3 regions of the Shimwellia blattae DSM 4481 genome follow, and region 3 is predicted to be linked to each of the others. Evidence: predicted binding sites of a transcription regulator. Region 3 holds the regulator's gene; each other region holds the start of a gene.
What was found. The regulator PurR, encoded in region 3, represses purine synthesis genes. The targets are predictions, from matches to a motif close to CANGCAAACGTTTGCNTG.
Positions count from the first base shown of each region.

Region 1: the regulator PurR is predicted to act here: its motif matches at 1,723-1,740, upstream of EBL_RS17640 (NCS2 family permease).
Region 2: the regulator PurR is predicted to act here: its motif matches at 2,386-2,403, upstream of pyrC (dihydroorotase).

Region 1 covers NC_017910.1:3,763,710-3,767,150, reverse strand. The annotation lists gene soxS (superoxide response transcriptional regulator SoxS) at 1-69, opposite strand, end outside; gene soxR (redox-sensitive transcriptional activator SoxR) at 148-603, shown strand; gene EBL_RS17645 (glutathione S-transferase family protein) at 870-1,544, shown strand; gene EBL_RS17640 (NCS2 family permease) at 1,853-3,202, shown strand; gene EBL_RS17635 (Na+/H+ antiporter) at 3,390-3,441, shown strand, end outside.
Region 2 covers NC_017910.1:2,484,663-2,488,103, reverse strand. The annotation lists gene solA (N-methyl-L-tryptophan oxidase) at 1-183, opposite strand, end outside; gene bssS (biofilm formation regulator BssS) at 300-554, opposite strand; gene dinI (DNA damage-inducible protein I) at 948-1,193, opposite strand; gene pyrC (dihydroorotase) at 1,276-2,325, opposite strand; gene EBL_RS11730 (lipoprotein) at 2,466-3,026, opposite strand; gene mdtH (multidrug efflux MFS transporter MdtH) at 3,135-3,441, opposite strand, start outside.
Region 3 covers NC_017910.1:2,348,476-2,351,916, forward strand. The annotation lists gene EBL_RS11075 (MFS transporter) at 1-555, opposite strand, end outside; gene cydH (cytochrome bd-I oxidase subunit CydH) at 805-894, opposite strand; gene purR (HTH-type transcriptional repressor PurR) at 1,187-2,212, shown strand; gene punR (DNA-binding transcriptional activator PunR) at 2,209-3,141, opposite strand; gene punC (purine nucleoside transporter PunC) at 3,253-3,441, shown strand, end outside.

The sequences.
Region 1 (3,441 bases), 1.4 Mb from region 3:
ATTCAGCGGCTGGTCAATATGCTCATCGATCCACTGGATCAGGGTCGCGATAATTTCCTGATGTGCCATTTGTCCTCTCCGTTTCCTGTCGCGCGGGTTAATGGCGTGGAGTATAATTCCTCAAGTTAACTTGAGGTAAAGCCCATTTTGGAAAAGAAACCTGCACGTATCAAAATGCTCCTCACCCCGGGGGAGGTATCCCGGCGTACCGGGGTGGCGGTCTCTGCGCTGCACTTTTATGAAAGTAAAGGGCTTATCAGCAGTACCCGCAATGGGGGTAACCAGCGCCGCTACTCGCGTAATGTCCTGCGCTATGTGGCGATTATTAAAATTGCCCAGCGGATCGGTATTCCGCTGGCGACCATTGCGGATGCGCTGGCTGTGCTGCCGGAAGGGGGAAATATTACCGCCCGGCAATGGCAGCAGCTCTCTTCCCGCTGGCGTGACGAGCTGGAGCGGCGTATTCACACCCTTGAGCAGTTACGCGACGAGCTGGATGGCTGTATCGGCTGTGGGTGTTTGTCGCGAAAAGACTGCCCGTTACGCAACCCGAACGATGCGCTGGGGCAGCAGGGCACCGGGGCGCGGCTGCTGGAAGAGTAGCGGCATAAAAAGCTAAAGCGCCCGCAGGCGCTTTAGCTGTTTCCGGTCTTTGTCTTTCGCTCTATCCCGCTCTACGGGAGGGTTTCCCCCGACGTCGATGCCCCTCAGTCAATCTGGTGCTACTCGGGAGGTTCCGGCCTGCATCGATAATTAAAGTATAATCGCTGTTTAAAAAATCACCACCTCCCGGGCGCGGAATGGCGCTTTTTTTTGCTACCCTTTTTGTGTGCACCCGAATCTCACCGGCGCCATAAACGGGAGGGAGGATGATAACCGTACACCACCTGAACCAGTCGCGCTCCCAGCGCATTTTGTGGATGCTGGAAGAGCTGAACCTTGAGTGGCAGCTGGTCACCTACCGGCGGGAAGCCGATATGCAGGCCCCCGTTGCGCTGCGCAAAATCCATCCGCTGGGGAAATCCCCGGTGCTGGAGGATAACGGCCATATTCTGGCCGAGTCCGGCGCGATTCTTGAGTACCTTCAGGAAACCTATGACCACGACCAGCGTCTGCGCCCGTCGCTCCCCGCTGAGCGCCTGCAGTACCGCTTCTGGATGCACTACGCAGAAGGCTCACTGATGCCGCTACTGACCCTCAGCCTGGCGCTGGTGCTGCTGAGCCGGGCACCGGTGCCCTGGCTGCTGCGCCCGACCGGCAAAGCGCTGGCCGGGGGGCTGCATAAAGCCTGGCTGGGCCCGCAGCTGGCGAACCATGCCGGGTTTATTGAGCATCATCTGGCCCATCACCCCTGGTTTGCCGGGGGGCAGTTTTCCGCCGCCGACATTCAGATGAGCTTCCCGGTGGCGGCATTACTGAGCCGGGAAGCGCCGGAGCATCTTCCGCATCTTCAGGCCTGGTGGCGTAAAGCGCAGCTGCGCCCGGGGTGGCAAAGCGCACTTCTGCGCGGCGGGCCGTTTTCGATCCCCGGGCGGGCCGGGTAGCACTTTTTTCGCCGTTTCTGGCCCGGAATTGCGCAGAGACGATAACGTTTGCGCATAATCAGGTTAAAAAATCGCCAAACGCATGGGTTTCGTTCCGCAAACGATAAAGTTTGGTTGAATACCCCACCAGATGACAGGATAATCGCTGGCTTCAAAATTACCGGTTTTTTTATGCGCGGAGTTAAACGTTTGCGTCCCTGTGGCTGCCTCGGTTTCAGGGTGTAAAAACAAAGGGTGTTTGAGCGTTTGCCTCCCCGCCCGCCACGCGTAATAGACCGCATCATAAAAACATCAGGGGATGTCTTATTATGTCTACTCCTTCTCCGCGCGCGGGCGGCTCGCTTGACGCCTGGTTTAAAATTTCTGCGCGTGGCAGCACGGTCCGCCAGGAAGTGGTTGCCGGTCTGACGACCTTTCTGGCCATGGTTTACTCGGTGATTGTGGTGCCGGGGATGCTGGGTAAAGCGGGTTTCCCGCCTGCCGCAGTGTTTGTGTCCACCTGTCTGGTTGCCGGGGTAGGCTCCCTGATTATGGGGCTGTGGGCGAACCTGCCGCTGGCGATTGGCTGCGCCATCTCGCTGACCGCGTTTACCGCATTTAGCCTGGTGCTGGGCCAGCATATCAGTGTGCCGGTGGCGCTGGGGGCCGTGTTCCTGATGGGGGTCTTGTTTACCATTATTTCCGCCACCGGTATTCGCAGCTGGATCCTGCGTAATCTGCCGATGGGGGTCGCACACGGAACCGGTATCGGTATCGGCCTGTTTTTGCTGCTGATTGCCGCAAACGGCGTGGGCCTGGTTATCAAAAACCCCCTCGACGGGCTGCCGGTGGCGCTGGGCCATTTTGCCAGCTTCCCGGTGATCATGTCCCTGGTGGGGCTGGCGGTGATCATTGGTCTGGAAAAACTGCGCGTGCCGGGCGGCATTCTGCTGACGATCATCGGCATTTCGGTGATTGGGCTGATTTTTGACCCGGCGGTGCACTTCAGCGGTATTTTCGCCATGCCGTCGCTCAAAGACGCGAACGGCCAGTCGCTGATTGGCAGCCTGGATATTATGGGGGCGCTGAACCCGGTTATCCTGCCAAGCGTACTGGCGCTGGTGATGACAGCGGTATTTGACGCCACCGGGACCATCCGCGCCGTGGCAGGCCAGGCCAATCTGCTGGACAAAGACGGGCAGATTATTGATGGCGGCAAAGCGCTGACCACCGACTCCCTGAGTAGCGTGTTCTCGGGCCTGGTCGGGGCGGCCCCGGCCGCGGTCTATATCGAATCAGCTGCCGGTACAGCGGCGGGCGGTAAAACCGGGTTAACGGCGGTGACTGTTGGGGTACTGTTCCTGCTGATTCTGTTCCTCTCACCGCTCTCGTATCTGGTGCCGTCCTACGCGACAGCGCCCGCCCTGATGTATGTGGGCCTGCTGATGCTGAGCAACGTGGCGAAGATCGATTTTAACGATTTTGTTGATGCCATGGCGGGCCTGGTAACGGCGGTGTTTATTGTGCTGACCTGCAACATCGTAACCGGGATCATGATAGGGTTTGCCACCCTGGTTATCGGGCGGATTGTGTCCGGCGAGTGGCGCAAACTGAACCTGGGCACGGTGGTGATTGCGGTCGCGCTGGTGGCATTTTATGCCGGTGGCTGGGCGATTTAATCACGCTTCGCTAATAGCCTGTTTTCATTATAATTTAATGCTTTGTTGCACAATGGGCCTGCGGGCCCATTGTCGTTTCCTGTGCTTTTCGGTGCTATCTGCTTTCCATTGGCGTTAAAAAAAGTTCTATTAGTAGTGAGATGGCCTGCTGTCTGCACCAACTGATATAAGCGAGACTACGGAAAGCATGGAAATATTTTTTACTATCCTCATTCTGACCCTGATGGTGTCACTGTCCG
Region 2 (3,441 bases), 140 kb from region 3:
TACATAGTATTCACCCTCGCCATAGGCGTGGCGCATCAGGCGCGTTGTTCCGTGGTGGCTGCCTTGCTTATGTGGCGGGTGTGCGGCATCGATCATCAGCACCCGTAACCCGGCGCGGGTAGCATAATACCCGGCAGCAGCACCAACAGATCCGCTGCCGACAACGATAAAATCATATTCCATTGTGTCAGGCCCATTATTTGGTGATGTAGTCAGCAGGGTAATTAACCGCAGGTTAACAGGCAAGAGACAATAATAAAAAAGGCACCCCACGGGGTGCCTGTAAAAATGCCACCGGTCTAATGCTTTCGGTAGTCATTTTCCTGGTAGTCGCTGGACTCTATTTTTGCAATACCAGCTTCAAGAATAGAAATAAACTGTCTGGCGACGTCTGTGGTAAGCCACAATGTCTGGCCAACCTCGGTTTCTTTCGTGTCTGGCTTGTTCAGTGTCAGGTAGTGCAGGCGTAGCATCAGCGCATCATAGCTGTCTACTGTGCTGATATCCCATCCGACGAGGGGATGTGTGTGGATGACTTCGTTATTTTTTTCCATCATAACCCCCTTAATACGTGTTAATGACAACGACAGCGAGGTTAATGCATTTTCTTCAGAAGCAACGTAATTATATCAGAGATTGGTCAGATGCGGTAAATAAATACTACAGCCGCGGGTGGTGAATTAATTTCCATTCCGATTGACAAATGAACAATTTGCCGCAAGGAGGGGCTATTCCGGTGCATAAAATGCGTATCTGATTATTTTTTCAGCGTGTCAGAGCAGGATTGAGAAAAAAAGAAATCTGAAAAAGCGCGGAATGATAAAAATAATGATTCATCATCAAAAAGGCCGGGCGGCGTGCCCGGCAAAAAAGAACGAACGTCATTTCAGAGCGACAGCGGGTCATCATATGGCGCAACGCCGCGTTCGTTCAGGAAACGGACCCGGTTATGCCGGGCTGAACCAGTCATCGGCGCTTTCCCAGGTTTCCTGGAGGATCTCGCTGATGCGGTCTTTGTCTTCTTTAGCGGCACCGATAACCGACAGGTTGTTACCGCTGGCGTAACGCACCTGCACATGGTTTTCGCTGTCAGCGTAGTGATGGTTGATACGCGCGGCCAGCTCCAGGCTGAGCGCATCAACGGCGCCCGGGGGGAGCACCGTCGTTCTGGCAATAGTGACCTCTACACGCATACTGATTCTCCCAAAAAAGATAACTGTATATTTATACAGTTATCCTGAGAGATTGGCAAGCAGTCAATGATGGGCGGTGAAATCAGGCGTCGGCCACTGACCAGGCCACACTTTCGCCCGCCAGGAAGGGAATGACCACATCATCACCGGCGGGGATCTCTGCCGGTACAGTTGTGGCCACGCGGCGCAGCTCAATGACGCCCTCATTAAGGGGTAAGCCATAGAAGCGCGGGCCGTTCAGTGAGGTGAAGGCTTCCAGGTGCTGGAGCGCCCCCATCTCTTCAAATACCGTGGCATAGGCACCCAGCGCCGAAGGGGCGTTAAAGCACCCGGCGCAGCCGCAGCTGGCCTCTTTGCGCAGCCGCCCGTGGGGGGCTGAGTCGGTGCCGAGGAAGACCCGCTCACAGCCGCTGGCAACCAGCTCACGCAGTGCCTGCTGGTGAACGTTACGCTTGAGGATGGGCAGGCAGTAGAGGTGCGGGCGGATCCCACCGGCCAGCATATGGTTACGGTTAAACATCAGATGCTGAGGGGTGATTGTGGCCCCCAGCAGGGCGTTACCGTCGCGCACATAGTGGGCCGCTTCCCGGGTGGTGATATGCTCGAATACCACCTTCAGGCCCGGCAGGCGCTGGCGCAGCGGCTCCATCACGCTGTCAATAAACCGCGCTTCACGATCAAAAATATCCACATCCGCATGGGTCACTTCACCGTGGATCAGCAGCGGCATGCCGATTTTTTCCATCCGCTCCAGCACCGGCATAATGGCGTCAATACTGGTCACCCCGTGGCTGGAGTTGGTGGTGGCGTTGGCCGGGTAGAGTTTTGCGGCGGTAAAGACCCCCTCCCGTGCTCCGCGCTCCAGCTCTGCCGGATCGAGCGTATCGGTAAGGTAGCAGGTCATCAGCGGTTCAAATTGCTGCCCGGCGGGCACCGCGTCCAGAATACGCTGGCGGTAGGCTATTGCGGCCTCAACGCTGGTAACTGGCGGCACCAGGTTCGGCATAACGATAGCGCGGCCGTAATGGGCACTGGTCCAGGGCACCACGGCTTTCAGCATTTCCCCATCCCGCAGGTGGATATGCCAGTCATCTGGGCGGCGAATTTTAAGAACCTGGTTGAAAACGGTCATCGGGTGAGCTCCGGCGTAAGAGGGACAGTTATGGCTGTTTTTTGCCGGGCACTAAGGATAAGCGGAAACGTTTTCGTTTGCACGTTTTTCCGTTAACAAAACCGGCAAACAGAGGCGGGGGGAGCCCCCCGCGACAGGGATCACTTCACAAACGGGATAACAATAGCGCCGGGTTTCACCTCCAGCCCTTTGGCATATTTCTTCGCCAGTGCTTCCCCTTTGCTGCGATCGGCGCTGAGTACATAGGCCGGTTGCTGGTTAAAATAGTTGCGCAGCGCCTGGTTAAGATACGGGGTGATGGTCTGGAGCACCGCCTGCATCTTTTCCGGTTTTACATCGGCGCTGGTCACTTCCATCTCCTGCAGATAGACCGCCCCCTGCTCCTGGTTAAATACCGGGTGGGCGCGCAGGGTGAGGCTGATTTGCGCCTTCTGGTTACCGAACAGTGAGGTCATATCCAGATCCGCATCCCCGGTGAGCATGACTTTATCCGGCTCACTGCGGCCAATCTGGCTGGCCAGATTACGCAGCGTAATGTGGGCGTTGGCAAGGCCCGGAACCCCGATATCCCGGGAGAAGTTATTCTGCTTCGCCAGGGCCTGGTTTATCTCCTGCTCGCTGACGGTGTATTGGGTTAGCTGGTTACATCCCACCACCAGTCCACTGATGAGCACTACTGCGGCGATAAAAAAACGCGTCATGTTTCTACTCCGGGCATCCGTTTATTCTGGTAACGTGCGCTGACGTTACGGGTGCAAAACATACAGTACAGGCGATCCCCTGCCGCTATCAGACAATAAAAAAAAACATTAATTCCCGGAGTTCCCGGCTTCCGGCATTTGGGAGGGCTGGTGGCGGGCGGAGAACTGCCACCACAGCGCCAGTAAGGTGATAAGCCCGATGGCCGCCAGCATCGCCCAGGGCAGCTCCGGCTGCCGGAGCTGTTTACCGGTGTCATACAGCCAGCCGCCGCCCGCGTAACCGAGCGCGCCGCCAATGGCCAGCCCCAGGCGGCTGAACCCCATATAACTGCCCCGGGCCCGGGCATCAGCCAGGGAGGCCCCCAGCGTTTCCCGGGCCGGTTCGGCAATAATGGAGCCGATGTAAAACAGGCAA
Region 3 (3,441 bases):
GGCACCACCGGCAGGCAGGGAGAGGTAAAGGCTTAACATCGCCACCAGCCCCAGCCCTGCGGTCGCCAGAAACGACATGCGCCAGCCAATCACATTCCCCATCCAGGTGGCCGCCGGGACCCCGCCAATATTGGCAATCGTCAGCCCCATAAACATGGTGGCAACCGCACTGGCCTGCTTCTCTTTTGCCACCAGGCTTGCCGCCACCACAGACCCCAGACCAAAGAATGCCCCGTGGTTCAGGCTGGTGATTATTCTGGACACCATCAGCGTGGCGTAGCCGGGCGACAGCGCCGACAACACATTACCAAGGGTGAAGATAGCCATCAGCAACAGCAGGGCATTACGCCTGCCGCGCTGGGCCAGCAGCAGTGTCATCAGCGGTGCACCCACCATAACCCCGATGGCATAAGCGCTGATAAGCATACCCGCCGTAGGGATAGACACCCCAACGCCCTGGGCGATGACCGGTAACAGCCCCATGGGGGAAAACTCAGTGGTGCCGATACCAAAAGCGCCAATAGCCAGCGCCAGAAGTGGAAAATTAATTTTCATGAATAACTCCGGTCAGGGGGAGACAGCCATTGCCGGACAGCAACGCTCGCCGTGAAAACCCCGGATAGACAGTGATAAATCCCAGATGTTAAAAAACTGTTCAGCATCATCTCAGCAGATGACCTGAAGAAAAAGCCGCATTTATGGAAAAGAGTATTGCTCAGTCAGGAAAAATCCGGTGCGGGTGTTGCGCAAAACCGCCAGGAAGCGCGGCACCTGTTACCGGTGTGCCGCGGCCTGTTGCGCAATTTAGTGCAGAATAGCGGTGAATGCTGCGGCGACAATCAGCCCCAGTGCGACCACCGTCGTCACTAATGCGTATCTCAGCTCTGTGCTCATCTCTTGCTCCTTTTGCTCCCCGGGGGGAGACGGGTGAGTTATTTATCGCGGTAATCGTTAAAAATATTACCTGATTTTTCACTAAACTGCATTTTCCCTCTTCCCCTTTTAGCCAGGATCGTCCACAATCCCCCGCTAATTTATGACGAACTATCTATTTACGCCCTTTCGCATTTTTGCGTTGACTTCCCCGGCCCGGCCCAACCAGAGAGTTGCGGCATCCGCTAAGGAAACGCAAACGATTACCCGGCTACTTTTCAACGGGTCAGGACAGGGGCCGGAGTAATACTTCATGGCGACAATTAAAGATGTGGCGAAACGCGCAAACGTTTCCACCACAACCGTATCACATGTGATTAACAAAACCCGGTTTGTTGCGGAAGAGACACGCAACGCGGTATGGGCAGCCATTAAAGAGCTACATTACTCACCCAGCGCCGTCGCCCGTAGCCTGAAGGTGAATCACACGAAATCGATCGGTCTGCTGGCCACCAGCAGTGAAGCGCCCTACTTTGCTGAGATCATTGAAGCGGTAGAAAAAAACTGTTTTGCCCGCGGCTATACGCTGATCCTCGGCAACGCCTGGAATAACCAGGAAAAACAGCGCGCCTATTTGTCCATGATGGCTCAGAAACGGGTCGATGGCCTGATGGTTATGTGTTCAGAATATCCCCAGTCACTGCTCGCCATGCTGGAGGAGTATCGCCATATTCCGATGGTGGTCATGGACTGGGGCGAAGCCAAAGCCGATTTTACCGACTCCGTGATTGATAACGCCTTCCAGGGCGGTTATATCGCCGGGCGCTATCTGATTGAGCGCGGCCACCGGGAGATCGGGGTTATTCCCGGGCCCCTGGAGCGCAATACCGGGGCCGGCAGGCTGGCCGGGTTCCGTAAAGCCCTGGAAGAGGCGCTGATCACCCTGCCGGAACACTGGATTGTCCAGGGCGACTTTGAGCCGGAGTCCGGCTACCGGGCCATGCAGCAGTTGCTGGCCTCATCCCAGCGCCCGACGGCGGTTTTCTGTGGCGGCGACGCTATGGCCATGGGGGCTATCTGTGCCGCGGATGAAATGGGCCTGCGCGTGCCGCAGGATATTTCAGTGATCGGGTACGATAATATCCGCCACTCCCGCTACTTTACCCCGGCGCTGACCACGGTCCACCAGCCGAAAGATTCCCTGGGGGAGACGGCCTTTAATATGCTGCTCGATCGCATCATTAATAAGCGCGAAGACTCCAGAACCATCGAGGTGCACCCCCGTCTGGTGGAGCGCCGTTCAGTGGCCGATGGCCCGTTCCTCGATTATCGCCGTTAATCCCCCGTCGGTGCCGGTTCTTCCGGCACCCGCAGCCACTCCTGATTCAGGGTGGCGCTGTCCCCCAGATACTCCAGCAGCCAGCTCAGGGCCGGTGACGACTCCTGTTGTTGCCAGGTGAGGCAGCAGGCCGCATCCGGGAAGGGATTTTCCAGCGTCAGTATCCGCCACTCCCCGCTGTTCACCCGGGGGGCGGCAATATGCTCCGGGACCATACCAATACATAACCCGTCACTGATACAGGCCACCCCGGCGGCCCAGTCCGGCGCCACCAGCCGCCGCTGGTTATCCAGCAGCCAGGTGGTGCGTTTGGGCAGGGAGCGGGAGGTATCTTCCAGCACCAGTGAAGGCCAGTTGCGCAGGGTGTCGTCCCCCAGGCGCGTGGTGACCTGGGCCAGCGGGTGGTGGCTGGCGACCACACAGTGCCAGCGCAGCATACCCATATCCCGGAAGGCATAGCGCCCCCCCACGGGGATGGCCCGGGTCGCGCCAATGGCCGCCTCAACCCGGCCATCTGCCAGCGCATCCCATACCCCGTTAAACACCTCCAGAGAGACCAGCAGCTCCACATCAGGAAAGTGGCGGTAGAAATCACACACCAGCTGGCTGGTGCGCGCCGGGCGGACAATGTTATCCACCGCAATCGCCAGCTGACCACGCCAGCCGTTGGCTATCTGCTGGCACTGCTGGCGGGTGGCAATCATTTTTTTGATAACGCCGCGCCCTTCCTGCAGGAAATAGCGCCCCGCAGGGGTGAGTTCCACATCCCGGTGGCGGCGAATAAACAGCGGCACGGCCAGCCACTCTTCCAGTTGCCGGACCGTATAACTGATGGCCGAAGGCACCCGGTGCAGCTCCTGAGCAGCTGCGCTAAAGCTGCCATTACGGGCGACTGCATCCACCACTTCCAGCGCGTATTCTGACCACATAATTTGCCTTGAAAATTTTTGAATGGAGCTGGCAAATATTAGCGTTTCACAAGCCGGGTTGCACTCCTTACACTCCGGGCGACTGAAAATAATTCGACCGAAGAGTGTGCTATGCAACCATCAAAAGGATTTCTGGCCTGGCTGGCCGGCCTGAGCGTGCTGGGCTTTCTGGCTACCGATATGTACCTGCCTGCGTTTTCCGCCATGCAGCAATACCTGGGCACCAGCGCGGCGGCCATCAGCACCAGTCTGAGTGTGTTTCTTGCCGGTTTTGCCATCGCCCAGCTGATGTGGGGCCCC